3 regions of the Lysinibacillus sp. BNK-21 genome follow, and region 2 is predicted to be linked to each of the others. Evidence: riboswitches for the same ligand, from Rfam matches in the RefSeq annotation. Region 2 holds a riboswitch; each other region holds the start of a gene.
What was found. A riboswitch is a leader RNA that binds a small molecule or an ion and turns the genes downstream of it on or off. The one in region 2 is predicted to bind cobalamin.

Region 1 (4,795 bases), 2.0 Mb from region 2:
CATAAAACCACCGTAGCTTCCACCAGTTACACCTAGACGATCTTGATCAATAAAATCATAGTGCTCCATAGCGTAGTCTACCGCTGCCATTAAGTCCGCATAATCATTACCACCATAATCGCCACGTACTGCATCCACAAATTTTTGGCCATAGCCATGACTACCACGCGGATTAGTATAAAGCACTGCAAAGCCTTGTGCAGCAAGGATTTGGAATTCATTAAAGTAGGTATTACCATACATTGCATGCGGACCACCATGGATTTCAAGAATGAGAGGATACTTCTTCCCTGCTTCATAGCCAACTGGCTTCATAATCCAGCCATTGACCTTCCAGCCTTCTGCACCTTCAAATTCGATACTCTCTGGAACAGCTAATGTTTTGGTTTTTAAAAAATCTTCATTAATGGACGTCAACTGTTCTTTGTCACCTGTTTTTAGGTTCACATAAAACAGATCGCCTGGATTGGTCGTTGTGCTAATAGCCGCAATAGCCTGATCGTTTTGCGCATCAAGTGAGAAGCCATAGACATATTGATCATCATGGATAGCTGGGTAAATTTCGCCATCTAGATTTCCGTAATAAATCGCCGCATTGCCGTGATCTGTGACTTGGAAGTAGAAGCTATGATTATCATTCATCCATTGCACACGTGGTGAAGCTACACCTTGCAGGAAATCACCGATGACATAATCACCAACAGGCGCATCAAATTCACTTGTTACACAGTTTAGTAGTTTTTGCTCCATGTCATAAATCCAAAGCTTTGCTTGTGTGGCATTTTCAAATTCACGTTCTCCACCTACAAAAGAAAGATAGCGACTATTCGGAGACCAAGCTGTTTGGTAATAAGCACCCGAACCTTCTGTTAGCTTGTGACTCTGCTTAGATTCTAACTCCAATAAATAGATATCCACATTAAATGAGAAATCTAAATCCTCCGCTTTATCTGCTAAGTACGTAAGGTATTTGCCATCTGGCGACCAAGTACCCAGATGGCAGTACTCTTTGCCTTCTGTCACTTGTTCTAGCTCTCCTGATGCCACATTGACAATGGCAATATGGGTAAACTGCTCCATATCAATAAATCCACCAGCATCCGATTTGTGTTTCATTTTCTCGATTTCTAGTGGCTTTAGTTCTTTATCCTTTTTCTTCTCATCCTCCGCTTTATCTAGGATGGTTTCATCTTTCCCTAGCACGACTGAAAAAGCAATTTTCTTGCCACATGGTGACCAGACAGGGGAGGTCGCTCCATTTTTACAATGTGTCACCTGTTTTGCCTCTCCACCTGCTTTCGAAAGAACATAAATTTGCGACTTACCTGTTCTCGTTGACAAAAATGCAATTTGACTACCATCTGGTGACCAAACAGGGGAACTCGTTCTATCTTCACCAAATGTCCATTGCTGTGGTGTTTTGTCCTTCAAGTTTATGTAAAACAAATTCGATATATAGTCATTTTTCTTCTCGTCCATACGAGTCTCTACATAAACTACCTCTGTCCCATCTGGTGAAAGCTGTGGATCTGCTACTGATTTTAAGTGATAAAGATCTTCTGGTTGAATCCCTTGTTTCGATGTCATGTTCTTGCTCCTTTGTATTGTAATTTTCTGTGCCTTACTACAATACTTCGACACCCTAAGTAATATTCCTCTATTTAATTGAATTTTTTACTAGTTCCCAATATTCTGCTGACTTTGTTCTGCGATAAAATTTATAAAAGGGCTCATTTGGGCGAGCATGCTCCTTATAAAGATTTATCAGGTGCAGTAAAAAATCTTCAATTTGTGTGACGTCTACCCTCTTAGCGAATAACGTGCCTGCCTGTGCCTTTGCTCCCATTGGTACTGCCCCTAAATAGACATCAAAGCTTTCTTGTTGGTAAACGAGTCCAATATCATCATAGACTGCATTGTAGCAAGCTGATGCACAGCCATTAATATTGACACGCAGTCTTGCAGGGACCTTCATCCCCTCTATGGCATGATAGAGCTGTTCGGTTATCGGAGCAGCCTCCATTTTCTCCCCATCACAAAAATCGCAGGCCTTCATGGCTATGATTGAACCAGAGGGAGCAACATAAAGACCTGCTTCCTGTAAGGCTTGCACCGCTTCCGTGGCATCGCACGTTGGTATGGATACGAGTATACTATAGGAAGCAGAATATTTTATCGCCCCCTTTTCGCCAGCAATTTCGGCTATTTTTTGGAATTGTGCAGGAGTATAATGCTTATTAATAATGCCAGGGCTAACGGCTAGACGGGTAAACTCACCATGACGGTTCAGTGTTTCAAATGTTTGATCTGGTACATTTTTTTGAAATGCGTTCATTTTTATCGCTCCTTATAAAAAAGGAGCTAGCAAAAACGCTAGCTCGAATGGATTAAAAGTTTTCAGGATAGAAGCCCTTTGCTAAAATTTCAATGGCCTCTGCCGCACGAACCCCTTCAGACGCTGCTGAAAGTGGCAGGATGACAAAGCGCTCATTTTTGACCGCTTCCATCTCCTTTAAGGCTGGATCATTTTTTAAGAATTGGATCTTTTGGTCTGCCGTTGTTTCACCGTAATCAATCACGACAACTACCTCTGGGTTGCGGTCTACTGCATCTTCCTTCGACACAGTTGTCCAGCCTGATTCCACATCACCAAAGATATTTTGTCCACCCGCGATTGTCACAAGCTCATTCATAAAGTTTTGACCAGCTGTAAATACATCCTTTTCACCGCTATCAAACACAAGAACACGTAATTTTTCGCTATCTTTTGGTAATTTAGCTTGTACTGCCTCTACATCTTTCGTCATTTGCTCAATTAAAGCTTCGCCACGATCCTCAATACGGAAAATCTTCGCGATATTGCGAATATCAGTGAAAATATCCTCTATTGTTGGCTTTGTCATGTTGGAAGCCGTATGTAAATACGTATGGATGCCTAATTCTTCAAGCTCTTCTGGTGTGCCTACACCCTTTTCGCCAAAGCCACTTTTCCAGCCAGCATATAGGAAATCTGCCTCGGCATCGATGACTTGCTCCTTCGTTGGGTATTGATCGGAAAGAACAGGGACCTTATCGTATGCCTCTTGCAGTGGTTCATAGATTTTATCATCTAAGTAAGCTGTCCCTACCATAGAATCCTCTAAACCAAGTGCTAGCATAATTTCTGTCACATGTTGATTTAAGCTAATCGCTTTTGTTGGTGCTTCCGTATATGTTTGAGTTGTGTCATTATTTTTAATGGTTACTGCTGCTGCCGCCTCAGATGGCTCAACCTTTTCACCTTGTGCAGCTGATTCCGTTTTGTCCTTTGCGTTACAAGCCCCTAAAACAGCGACCAAGGCAATGATCATCATCAACCATATACTTTTCCATTTCTTCATGTCCTTTTCTCCTTTGCTGTTAAAATATAGAAAGAAATCAGAGACTTCTTTACTACTAAGGTAGTTGGAAGGGCATAAAAAAACCCTCTTGTCGCCAAGAGAGTAGCATAGTGAAATAACGGTATCATTACCTTCATCACTATCCCCATCCTCGTGGTTCTTAGTCAAAAAATACATACTGGCAGGTATCCTGGCTTAGGTTCATCATCTATACGCCTTCCCATAGTTTCACTACAGTGGCATGCTGTATAGACTCCCCATTTACAGTTGCGGGACAGCATCGGAATTGCACCGATTTCCCTTTTAAGCAAATGACCAATGCCATTTGCACCAATACGTTCTATAATGGTCAATACTATTGATAGACTAGCAGAAGAAAATTTATCGCGCAATCAGTAGTATGACACTAAAAGTATAATCATCATTATATTAGCACTATTTCGACATAAAGACGAACTATTTTACAAGAAATATAGAAGCTAGTATTCTGTTACAATAAAAAGATAGCATTCTATAGAAACGAGGATTTCTTATGTACAAAACGATCGGTGTACTTGCGCACGTGGATGCAGGAAAAACGACCTTCTCTGAGCAAGTGCTTTTTCATACAAATAGTATTCAAGCACGGGGGCGTGTTGATCATCAGGATACCTTTCTTGATCATCATGAGCTAGAGCGCAGACGGGGCATTACGATATTTGCCGAGCAAGGGCGCATGAATATTGGCGATGATACATACACATTGATTGATACGCCAGGGCATGTCGATTTCTCCCCTGAGATGGAGCGTGCCATTCGTGTGATGGATTATGCCATTATTATCATTAGCGCTGTCGAAGGGATACAGGGCCATACAGAAACAGTGTGGCAACTTTTACGTCAATACCATGTCCCTACCTTCTTCTTTATCAACAAAATGGATCGTGAGGGTGCCAATATGGAGGCCGTCATCAGCCAGCTTCGCAAAGATTGCTCTCAGCATGTATTGCTCATCGATGAGCCACTGCGAGCAGACTATGTATCAAATAATATTATGGAATGGCTGGCGGAGCGCGACGAAAAATTGCTTGATGCCTTTCTAAATGAGTCATTGGAGCATGAACAGTGTCTTGCTCAATTAAAGGAAATGATTAAAAATGAAGGTGCCTTCCCTTGCTTTGCTGGCTCGGCCTTAAAGGATGAGGGCATTCAGGAATTTCTTGACCAGCTCCCGCTGTTAACGGCTTCCCATTTTGACAAGGATGCCCCGTTTGAGGGCGAGGTTTTTAAGATTCGTCATGATGGGCACCAGCGTTTAACCTTTATGAAGGCAACCAAGGGCTCGTTGCATGTACGAGATGAATTTTCATTTGACGAAGTAACAGAAAAAGTGACCGAAATTCGCCTTTATAACGGCAGTCGCTTTGAGACCGTTC
Region 2 (4,795 bases):
TTGTGACAATCATTGCTATAGATTTTCATTTCTTATCGAAGGCTTGTGAGAGCTTACCTACTGGTACAGTCTACGCTATTTTCGCTGGAGCAGGTGCAATCGGTACCACATTAATGGATATTTTCATTTTCGAAGGAGAATTTAATGCCATTAAAGGACTGTTCATGATTATTTTATTATTAGGTGTGATTGGTCTAAAATTAGCGGATAATTCCTCTAAAGAGCAGATGCAAACGAAAGGAGAGAATGTATAATGGGTTGGATACTTATTATCTTAGCTGCATTGTCTGAAATTATAGGTGTGGTTGGCTTACGCTTCTATAGTCAGCATAAAACATTACGAAACTTAATGTTATATATTGGTGGTTTTGGTGTGTCTTTTGCCCTTTTATATGCATCCTTCAACTATTTGCAGTTAAGCATTGCCTATGTTGTTTGGGTAGGAATTGGTACTGTTGGAGCTGTACTCGTAAATATCATTTTCTTTGGCGAATCTAAAAATCTATCACGTATTATCAGTATCATAGCAATTATCATAGGTGTAGCAGGCTTAAAAGCAGTATCTTAATGGCTTTACAATATAGGACGCCACTCTTAAATCGGAGGCGTCCTGTATTCATTTATTTAAAATGGCATGAAATGGGAGTAATTAAGATAAAAATTCATAAATACCATCCGCTATAAATTCTGCAGGTCCACGCATCCAGATATGGTCATTGTCAGCCCATCGAATGACTAAGTCACCGCCCCTAAGTTGGACTACTATCTCTTCTTCCTTCTGACAAAAACCATTTAATATAGCAGCCACTACCGCTGCACAAGCACCTGTCCCACATGCCTCTGTTATACCCGAACCTCGTTCCCAAACGCAGCATTTTAATGCCTTCTCATGAACAACCTCTACAAACTCAACATTGCAACGATAAGGAAATCTCATATCGTTTGCTATAATACCGCCTAATGTTCTTAATGGTGCTTGCTCGATCGCATTCACAAAAACTACGGTATTGGGATTGCCCAAAAACAAAGCTGTTACTAAAAGAGATTGTTGGGGTAAAGGAAATATTTCATTGATGACAAGCTCATTTGGGTTTCCTAACATCGGAATGTCTTTGCGCAATAAGAGAGGTTTGCCCATATCGACAATCACTTCTATTACACGATTGTCTTGCACCACTACCTGTGCCAGCATAATCCCGGATTTCGTTTCAATCGTAATTAGCTCTTGTCGTACAATATGACGTTCAAAAATATACTTAGCAACACAGCGAAGACCGTTACCACAATTTGTCCCCTCAGATCCATCTTTATTAAATACACGCATACCACAGTCAGCAATTTTAGAGGGTTGGATAATAATCAATCCATCTGAGCCAATACCAGTATGGATATTGGCCATTTTTTGAGCCAATTCACAAAAGATATCTTCCTTGTAATCATGTTGGAAAAGATCAAGGTAGATATAGCTGTTGCCAATACCATGCATTTTCGTAAAGGCTATTTGCATACAGTCACTCCTTAAAGGATGTTTTATGTATCTAATAGAAGATGACACTTTTCTATATTTGGCTAACCCCCTTCGTGAACTGTTCAGGTACATATGTAAGATACGGCTTCCCTGTCATTGGATGTATTTGAATATCCGCAAAAACACCAAATACATCTTGCAGCACTGTTGGCGTAAGTACTTCCTCTGGTGTACCATGACAAACTATTCGCCCTTGCTGTAAAACGTAAATTTGATCGCAATACATAGCAGCAATATTCAAATCATGTAAAGCTGCTACTACGGTTAAATGCAAAGTCTGAATTAAATCCATAAGTTGAAGTTGATGTTGAATATCTAAATGATTCGTCGGCTCATCTAATATTAATATCTGTGCTTGTTGAGCGAGTGCCCTTGCAACCATGACACGTTTTTTCTCGCCACCAGAAAGCGAACTAAAGCTTCGTTTCTCTAAATGCGATATGCCCGTTTGCCTAAGAGCCTCTTTAACAATTTGAAAATCTTTCTCTTGATCAAGCTCTAACAGCTTTTTATGTGGGGTTCTTCCCATACTGACTAAATCATGCACAGTGAAATCAAATAATACGGGTGTCTCTTGGCTTACAACAGCCAAATTTTTCGCAATTGCTTTACTTGATTGCTTTAATATATCTTGCTCATTTAATACTACCGATCCACTTTCAGGTTTTAGGAGACGATACATATTTTTTAACAATGTTGATTTGCCGCTCCCATTAGGACCAATTAATCCAACAAATTGCTTTTCTTTTATTTGAATGCTTACATCATGCAGTATACGCTGATCGTAAATGGAGAATGATACTTGTTTCGCTTCTAATGTCATGGAAGTTAATCTCCTTCACCGAAAGAATAGTTGTTACGACGGAGAAGCCAAATGAAAAATGGTCCTCCACAAAAAGCTGTAATAATACCAATTGGCATTTCCTGAGGAGCAATAATAATTCGAGCAAAAGCATCTGCCCACACTAAGAATATTCCACCTATTAAAGCACTGATAGGTATTACGTATTTATAGTTTGAGCCCACAATTAAACGCACAATATGGGGAATAATCAATCCCACAAATCCTATAGAACCACTAACTGCGACAAGCACACCTGTTAATAGAGATACTAGTAGTATTAACTGAATACGGAATTGCTGAAGATTAACGCCTAATGTCACTGCCGCCTCTTCTCCTAGTAATAATAAATTTAAATTGCGATAGTGTAGCCACAGTAGCCCAAATACAACCAAGAATACGAAAGCTGGAATCACAATATTATTCCATTTGGCTCCAGCTAAACTACCTAGCATCCAAAACATAACAGCCTTTAAGGCCCCTTCTTGCTTTGACATCATTAAAATAAAGTTAGAGATAGCCGTTAAGATAAAGGACACAGCCATGCCTGCCAATAGCAAGCGGAAAATAGAGACACGTCCCCCAACACGTGATAAGAAAAAGACAAGTGCAATGGCAAGTAATGAACCAAGGAATGCGGATACTGAAAGAGCGTAAATACCTAAAAATGAAAAGGCTCCTAAAATAATCACAGAAGTAGCTCCGACAGCTGCCCCTGAAGAAATCCCTAGAATATACGGGTCTGCAATAGAATTACGTACTAGTGCCTGAATGGCCGCCCCTGCAATAGCTAACCCCGCTCCTACTATCGCAGCTAGCAAAACACGAGGTGCTCTTATTTGCCAGATGATGATTTCCTGAGAGCGACTCCAATCTTGCTCGATCGAATTTTGTATAAAAGGAATTTTAGAAAGAATAACTTTCCATACATATAACGGTGTAACTGAAACTGAGCCAACCATTACAGCAAAGGTCATTGAAACAATTAATACCATGAAAAGTACGAAGGAAAATAACATAAATTTTTTATTCATCTGTTTTAAACTCCTACTGAATATTGATGAATGAAGCAATAAAAAAAGGTATCCCATGCGAAAATGCGCATAGAAATACCCAAGATTAAACAAAGTCAGAAAAATATCCAGCTATTGTCCGTAATTGCTTGCATCCTCGTGGGCATTACAGGTATTACTAAATGGCAGGTCTCCTGGCTTCGATTCACTATCCTATAATTGCCTTCCCATTCTTAAACAGTGGCAAATCATATTATAGGATTCATCGTTACAGTTGCGGGACAGCGTCGGACTTCCACCGACTTCCCTTTTAAGTGACATTCAAAATGTCACACCAATAGTATTTGAAGTTATAAAATTGTGACGATTCTATCATACATTTTTATAGATAGATAGTCTACTTCAATTTAATTCAGTAATTGCGTTAACTTATACAAATAATAAAGTTGACACAAATGTATTCGTTTTTTACACTAGCAGTAATAACTTATAAAACGAGGTGAAATCATGGCAACTGTTACACAACATAGTCACCATAAGTTAAGAACTGTCGACATTACCTACATTGGATTATTTACAACGTTAATGATGGTGGGTGCTAATATCACTTCCTTTGCACCTTTTATGGTAGTTGGTGGTGTACCCATTACGCTTCAAACCTTCTTTGCAATTTTAGCAGGGCTTATTCTTGGTAGTAGAAAAGGTGCGCTCGCCTGCACAATTTATATGTGCGTAGGATTGGCAGGAGCTCCTGTCTTTGCTCGTTTCGGTGGTGGAATTGGCCAAATTTTAAGCCCTACCTTTGGGTTTATTATTACATTTATATTTGCGGCATTTGTTGCGGGGTTAATCGTAGAACGAAGCGGAACAAAGAAAAGTTTTATCGTAGCTGCTTTGGTAGCAACGGCTATAAATTATTTGATAGGAACAAATTGGATGTTTTTTGCCTATAAGCTATGGGCAAGTGCGCCAGAGAATTTTTCATATAAGCTCGCTTGGCTTTGGATGATTCCTCCACTACCAAAAGATATTATTTTAGCTATTTTTGCTGGTATCTTCGCCCATAGATTACAAAAAACATTGAAGATCATGCCCATTCAATAGCATATCTCCCCGCCAGACTAAAGAAATGTTTTTCATAGGTTATATCCATCGTTTCTGCACATTTATTTGCTACATTAGGAGCACATAGTGAGGAGGATATCATATGAAATTCAATAAAAGTTGGTCAGTCGGACTATTATCAGTAGTCGCTCTAATTAGTTTATCGGCTTGTACAGAGGATCAAACAAAACCTGCGTCCACTTCTAATGAAGCTGCTGAAGAAATGGATCATTCTACAATGAACCATTCAAGTTCTGGCGAAGTACCAGTAACGTTAAAAAAAGCTGAAAATCCGAAATTTCCTATAGG
Region 3 (4,795 bases), 1.3 Mb from region 2:
GCATCGGTGAATGATAGCCAAGACGTGCTTGCTGGGCGAGATGTATATTTTGCATGCTTTCTAAAAACATAAAAATAAAACGATAGATTAGTTCGACGAGCTCCACTAATAAAGAGGGAAGTCGCCATTGTCGTAGCACATAACATATTCCTTGTACGGAAGTGGTTAGAATTAAAAAGTATAAACAACTAATGCTACCAAGGACAATAAAGAACAGCTGTTGCGCTGCTAAAACACTTGCATTCCCAATAAAGACAGTCCAATTCCTAAATGTAAACGACCAAATATGGGCAGGGAGTGTATTCGTTGATGATGTAAAGGAAAGTAAAATAGATACGAGACTTGTTAATAAGAAAAAGCTAGGTAGCAATAATAATTTGCCGTAGTATGCAAGCGGAATTTTTGCACCTAAAATGATAAAAGCACTCATTACAAAAAATGTAATGAGTGAAAGTCGTTCATCTCTCATGATGAGCGTTATGAGAAGTAGTCCAAGTGAAAATATCATTTTTTCTAGCGGATGAACGGACGCTAGCTTATTCAGATAGGCATACTTATCAATGAGTAACATAATGGTTAACCTTCTTTGTGTTTGCCACGCATATAGCCGATGAAGTAGCCAATAAAGCCAGCTCCTATAGCTGCCTGTAGCACGAATAATAAGCTTTCGATTTCACCACTTGGTGGCTCCCATAGACTTTCAAACCATGGTTCATATTCCGCATTAATTTCACCAATAGCTGCTTCTGCTTCTCCATCAGCACCACCAAATTCAGCACCTTTTTGTATGAATAAGGGAATGATGGCTAACAACACAACAATTGCTAATAACAATAAATTTTTCTTCATTTGTTAATGTGCCTCCTTTGTTGAGAAAACACGTAACGTTTTTAATTCGCTAACATTGTATTTTTTCAAGAAATTCATCACAATGACCGTTAAAATTCCTTCACTCACTGCTAAAGGAATTTGAGTTAAGGCAAAAATACCTGCAAACTTTGTAAAGGATGCCATAAAGCCTCCAACCTCTGAAGGAAAGGCTAGTGCTAGTTGTACAGAAGTCACAATGTATGTACCTAAATCACCAAGCATAGCTGCAAAGAATATGGCTAGTGAAAATGACAACCCTACTTTTTGAGCCCCTTTAAAGACAAAGTAAGCAATAAAAGGACCAACAATAGCCATAGAAAAGGCATTAGCCCCTAAAGTTGTAATTCCTCCATGAGCTAATAATAAAGATTGAAATAATAAAACGATTGTTCCAATTACACTCATTGCTAGAGGGCCAAAGAGTACTGTCCCAAGTCCTACACCAGTTGGGTGAGAGCAACTACCTGTAACTGAAGGGATTTTTAGGGCGGATAGCACAAAGGCAAAGGCCCCTGAAAGCCCCAAAAGCATTTTTGTTTCAGGATTTTCATCAATGGTTTTTCGAATAGAACGCAATCCTAGAATGATAAATGGGATAGAGATCACCCACCAAAAAATAGCCCATTCGATTGGTAAAAAACCTTCCATGATATGCATGGCAAAGGCACGTTTTGGCACGATTAAAAAGGCTAGTAAAAAATAACTAAGTTTCCACCATGATAATTTCAAAAAGCTTTCCTCCTAACTAATTAATAGATTTTTAGAATATTGCGTGCGTAATTAAAAAAAGCACTTCTCCTTAGGTGGAAAAGTGCATAGCTAAAAAAGCAAATAACAGTCTCATCTGCTAAGCCGCACACCTATCCTCGTAGGTTGAAACGATCACTTATTTTTCGGCAGGTCTCCTGGCTCTAGTTCAATGCTTTATAGGTCTTCCCATCCGTTGGACAGTGACATATTCTATAAAGCTCCCTATTACAGTGGCGGGACCGCGCCGGACTCAAACCGGCTTCCCTTTTAAGCAAAATGACAAGCACTTTGCACCGAAAAACATTCAAATTGTGAGATTTCACGACAAAGTGTAACATGAATTTCCATAAATATGCTATACCTTTTATGAAATTTTTTAAATTAAAGGTCAACGGTGAATATTCTGATAAAATTTTGTGCGCAAATTATATAGATTGTATAAATTTCATACCTAGTTCCATTCAAAATTGATAAATTTGTCATAAATTTTTAAAGAAATATTGAAATTTTAAAATAATAAGATATGATAAAGACAGTTTTCTATTTAAAATTCTACTAAAAATTTCATATAAAACGTCAATAAGTGCTCGAATAGCTCGAGATAATAGGGAAATTGGTGAAAATCCAATACAGCCCCCGCTACTGTAATAGCTGATGAAATCGCAAAGCCACTGGTACAAACTTGGGAAGGTGCGACAGTAAAATGAAGCTTAAGTCAGGAAACCTGCTTATTTGATTGTGCATGCAAACTTTTCGGAGGGAGAAGTTGAAGCGAAAGCGGGTACCTGTATTTCATTCTATTCGTTTTTATTTGGCTTCTACAAAACCTTTACTCTTCGTTATAGAGTAAAGGTTTTTCTTTTTCCAAAAAGCAAATGAGGGGAGACAGAAGATGACAACTTGGAATTTAGAGGGGATGAAAACACATCTCTTTATTTGCAATGGCAGTAGCTGCATGAAGAAGGATGGGGAGGAAATTACCTTAGCCATTCGAGATGAGATACAACGGCAAGCACTCGATCAGGAAATACATACGACAAGAACGCGCTGTAATGGACGCTGCAAGGATGCTTGTGTGGTAATCGCTTATCCTCAAGGAAACTGGTATCGTGTGCCATCAACAGAGCATGCTAGAACACTAGTACAAGATTTACATCATGAATCCTTATACAACGAACATGTCTTTACACTTCGTGAAGGTACATTACAGCGTACTGCTCAAACAACTGCCATTAAAGGGATCGAAAAGGTGAAAGAGGGGTAACAACATGGCGCAAAAAGGAAAAATTTTCGTAGTAGGCTTTGGACCTGGAGATTTTAAGCATATTACGACACGTGCAGTAGAGGCTTTACAACAAAGTGATATGATTATAGGCTATAAAACCTATGTAGAGCTGATTCAAGATTTAGTAAGTGCAAAATCGATTGTTAGTACAGGCATGACAGAAGAAGTGTCGCGTGCACAGGAAGCCGTTCGTCAAGCCGAAGCAGGGAGCATCGTCTCAGTAATTTCGAGTGGTGATGCAGGCGTCTATGGCATGGCAGGATTAGTCTATGAGGTGTTAATTGAGCTAGGCTGGACAGAAGCAACAGGAATTGAAGTTGAAATTGTTCCTGGGATTTCTGCGATTAATTCATGCGCTAGCATACTTGGTGCACCTATTATGCATGATGCTTGTACAATCAGTTTGAGTGACCATCTAACACCTTGGAATTTAATTGCAAAGCGTGTCGAGGCAGCTGCAATGGCGGACTTTGTCATTGCTTTATACAATCCTAAAAGTGGACGTCGAACAAGACAAATTGTCGAGGCTCAACGAATACTCTTAGAATATCGTTCGCCAGACACACCAGTTGGGCTTGTGAAAAGTGCCTATCGAGAACGTCAAGAAGTGACCATGACAACACTAGCAGAAATGCTAGAACATGATATTGGTATGTTGACAACTGTCATTATCGGGAATTCGTCAACATTTTTCTATGACAATAAGATGATTACGCCCCGCGGTTACCAACGTAAATATACCCTGGGTGAAGAGAAACAGCCATTACGTCCACATCAACGTTTACGCGAAGAAAATGAACCTTGGGCAATGAACCAAGAGACGGGAACAGCGCGAAATGACTTTACGGCTGACCCTAATGCAGGGCGCTTTAATAAACCCAGTATAGCCGCTACGCCAAAGCCGAAAAAAACAGCTCTTGAAATGGCTACAGCGGCACTTGCAATGGTAAAAGGGACAAGCGCAGTCAAAGTAACACCGAAGCTTGTACAGCAAAAAATAGAATCTATTTTTGAATTAGCAGTAAGTCCTGGTGTAGCCAATAAGTTTTTTACTCCCCAGCAAATGATGATGTTAGCGGAGGTCGTTGGGGATGAGGGGACGATGGAATACACACCAGATCATCAAATTCATTTGAAAATACCAACGACTGCCCCTGAACAGATCACAGAGAAATTACAGGAAGTAGGGTTTTTATTAGCCCCGATTGGTGATGTGTTATCACTGAAGGCTTGTGATTTTTGCTACGGTGAAAAGGCTGATTCAATACCATATGCAGAGGAAATACAAGAAAAACTAGGCGGTATGTCCTTACCGAAGACATTAAATATTGGCTTTAATGGCTGTGGGATGGCCTGTTATCGGGCTGTATTTGATGATATTGGCATCGTCTACCGCAAAAGTAAATTTGATGTCTTTATTGGAGCAAAACCAGTCGGTCGTACAGCACACGCAGCACAGCCTGTTGTAGAAGGGCTGGAGCCTGAGCAGCTGATTCCACTCATTACAGATATTATTGAAGAATATAAAGCAAATGCTCATCCAAATGAACGCTTATTTAAATATTTTAAACGTGTGAAAAAAATACTGCATTTTACGTATCAAGATATGTCTTCCAAAATAAAAGTAGAGCCAGCTCCGTGCGGCGACTAGTAAGGAGTAGAGAGATGAAAGCTATTTTATTTGTCGGCCATGGGAGCCGTTTAGCAGCAGGAAATGATGAGGTTCGTACATTTATCGAACAAATGACACCGCGTATTGATGAACAATTTTTAGTGGAAACTTGTTTCCTTGAATTTGCTTCACCTAACATCGAAGAAGGTATTACAAACTGTGTGAAAAAGGGAGCTACAGAGGTACATGTAATTCCAATCATTTTACTGCATGCAGGC

Region 1: linked by a shared signal. The riboswitch ahead of ACMGGO_RS11735 (ABC transporter substrate-binding protein) and the one ahead of ACMGGO_RS01745 (FecCD family ABC transporter permease) in region 2 are both predicted to bind cobalamin.
Region 3: linked by a shared signal. The riboswitch ahead of ACMGGO_RS08285 (energy-coupling factor ABC transporter permease) and the one ahead of ACMGGO_RS01745 (FecCD family ABC transporter permease) in region 2 are both predicted to bind cobalamin.

What each region holds. Positions count from the first base shown of each region.
Region 1 covers NZ_JBLQTS010000001.1:2,310,325-2,315,119, forward strand. The annotation lists gene ACMGGO_RS11725 (S9 family peptidase) at 1-1,587, opposite strand, end outside; gene ACMGGO_RS11730 (precorrin-3B methylase) at 1,658-2,335, opposite strand; gene ACMGGO_RS11735 (ABC transporter substrate-binding protein) at 2,388-3,380, opposite strand; cobalamin riboswitch at 3,543-3,730, opposite strand; gene ACMGGO_RS11740 (elongation factor G) at 3,913-4,795, shown strand, end outside.
Region 2 covers NZ_JBLQTS010000001.1:345,876-350,670, reverse strand. The annotation lists gene ACMGGO_RS01765 (DMT family transporter) at 1-254, shown strand, start outside; gene ACMGGO_RS01760 (DMT family transporter) at 254-568, shown strand; gene dapF (diaminopimelate epimerase) at 650-1,507, opposite strand; gene ACMGGO_RS01750 (heme ABC transporter ATP-binding protein) at 1,560-2,351, opposite strand; gene ACMGGO_RS01745 (FecCD family ABC transporter permease) at 2,357-3,403, opposite strand; cobalamin riboswitch at 3,549-3,736, opposite strand; gene ACMGGO_RS01740 (biotin transporter BioY) at 3,890-4,486, shown strand; gene ACMGGO_RS01735 (YdhK family protein) at 4,590-4,795, shown strand, end outside.
Region 3 covers NZ_JBLQTS010000001.1:1,640,774-1,645,568, forward strand. The annotation lists gene cbiQ (cobalt ECF transporter T component CbiQ) at 1-571, opposite strand, end outside; gene ACMGGO_RS08280 (energy-coupling factor ABC transporter substrate-binding protein) at 577-849, opposite strand; gene ACMGGO_RS08285 (energy-coupling factor ABC transporter permease) at 853-1,599, opposite strand; cobalamin riboswitch at 1,748-1,933, opposite strand; cobalamin riboswitch at 2,185-2,367, shown strand; gene ACMGGO_RS08290 ((2Fe-2S) ferredoxin domain-containing protein) at 2,513-2,884, shown strand; gene cobJ (precorrin-3B C(17)-methyltransferase) at 2,889-4,556, shown strand; gene ACMGGO_RS08300 (sirohydrochlorin chelatase) at 4,571-4,795, shown strand, end outside.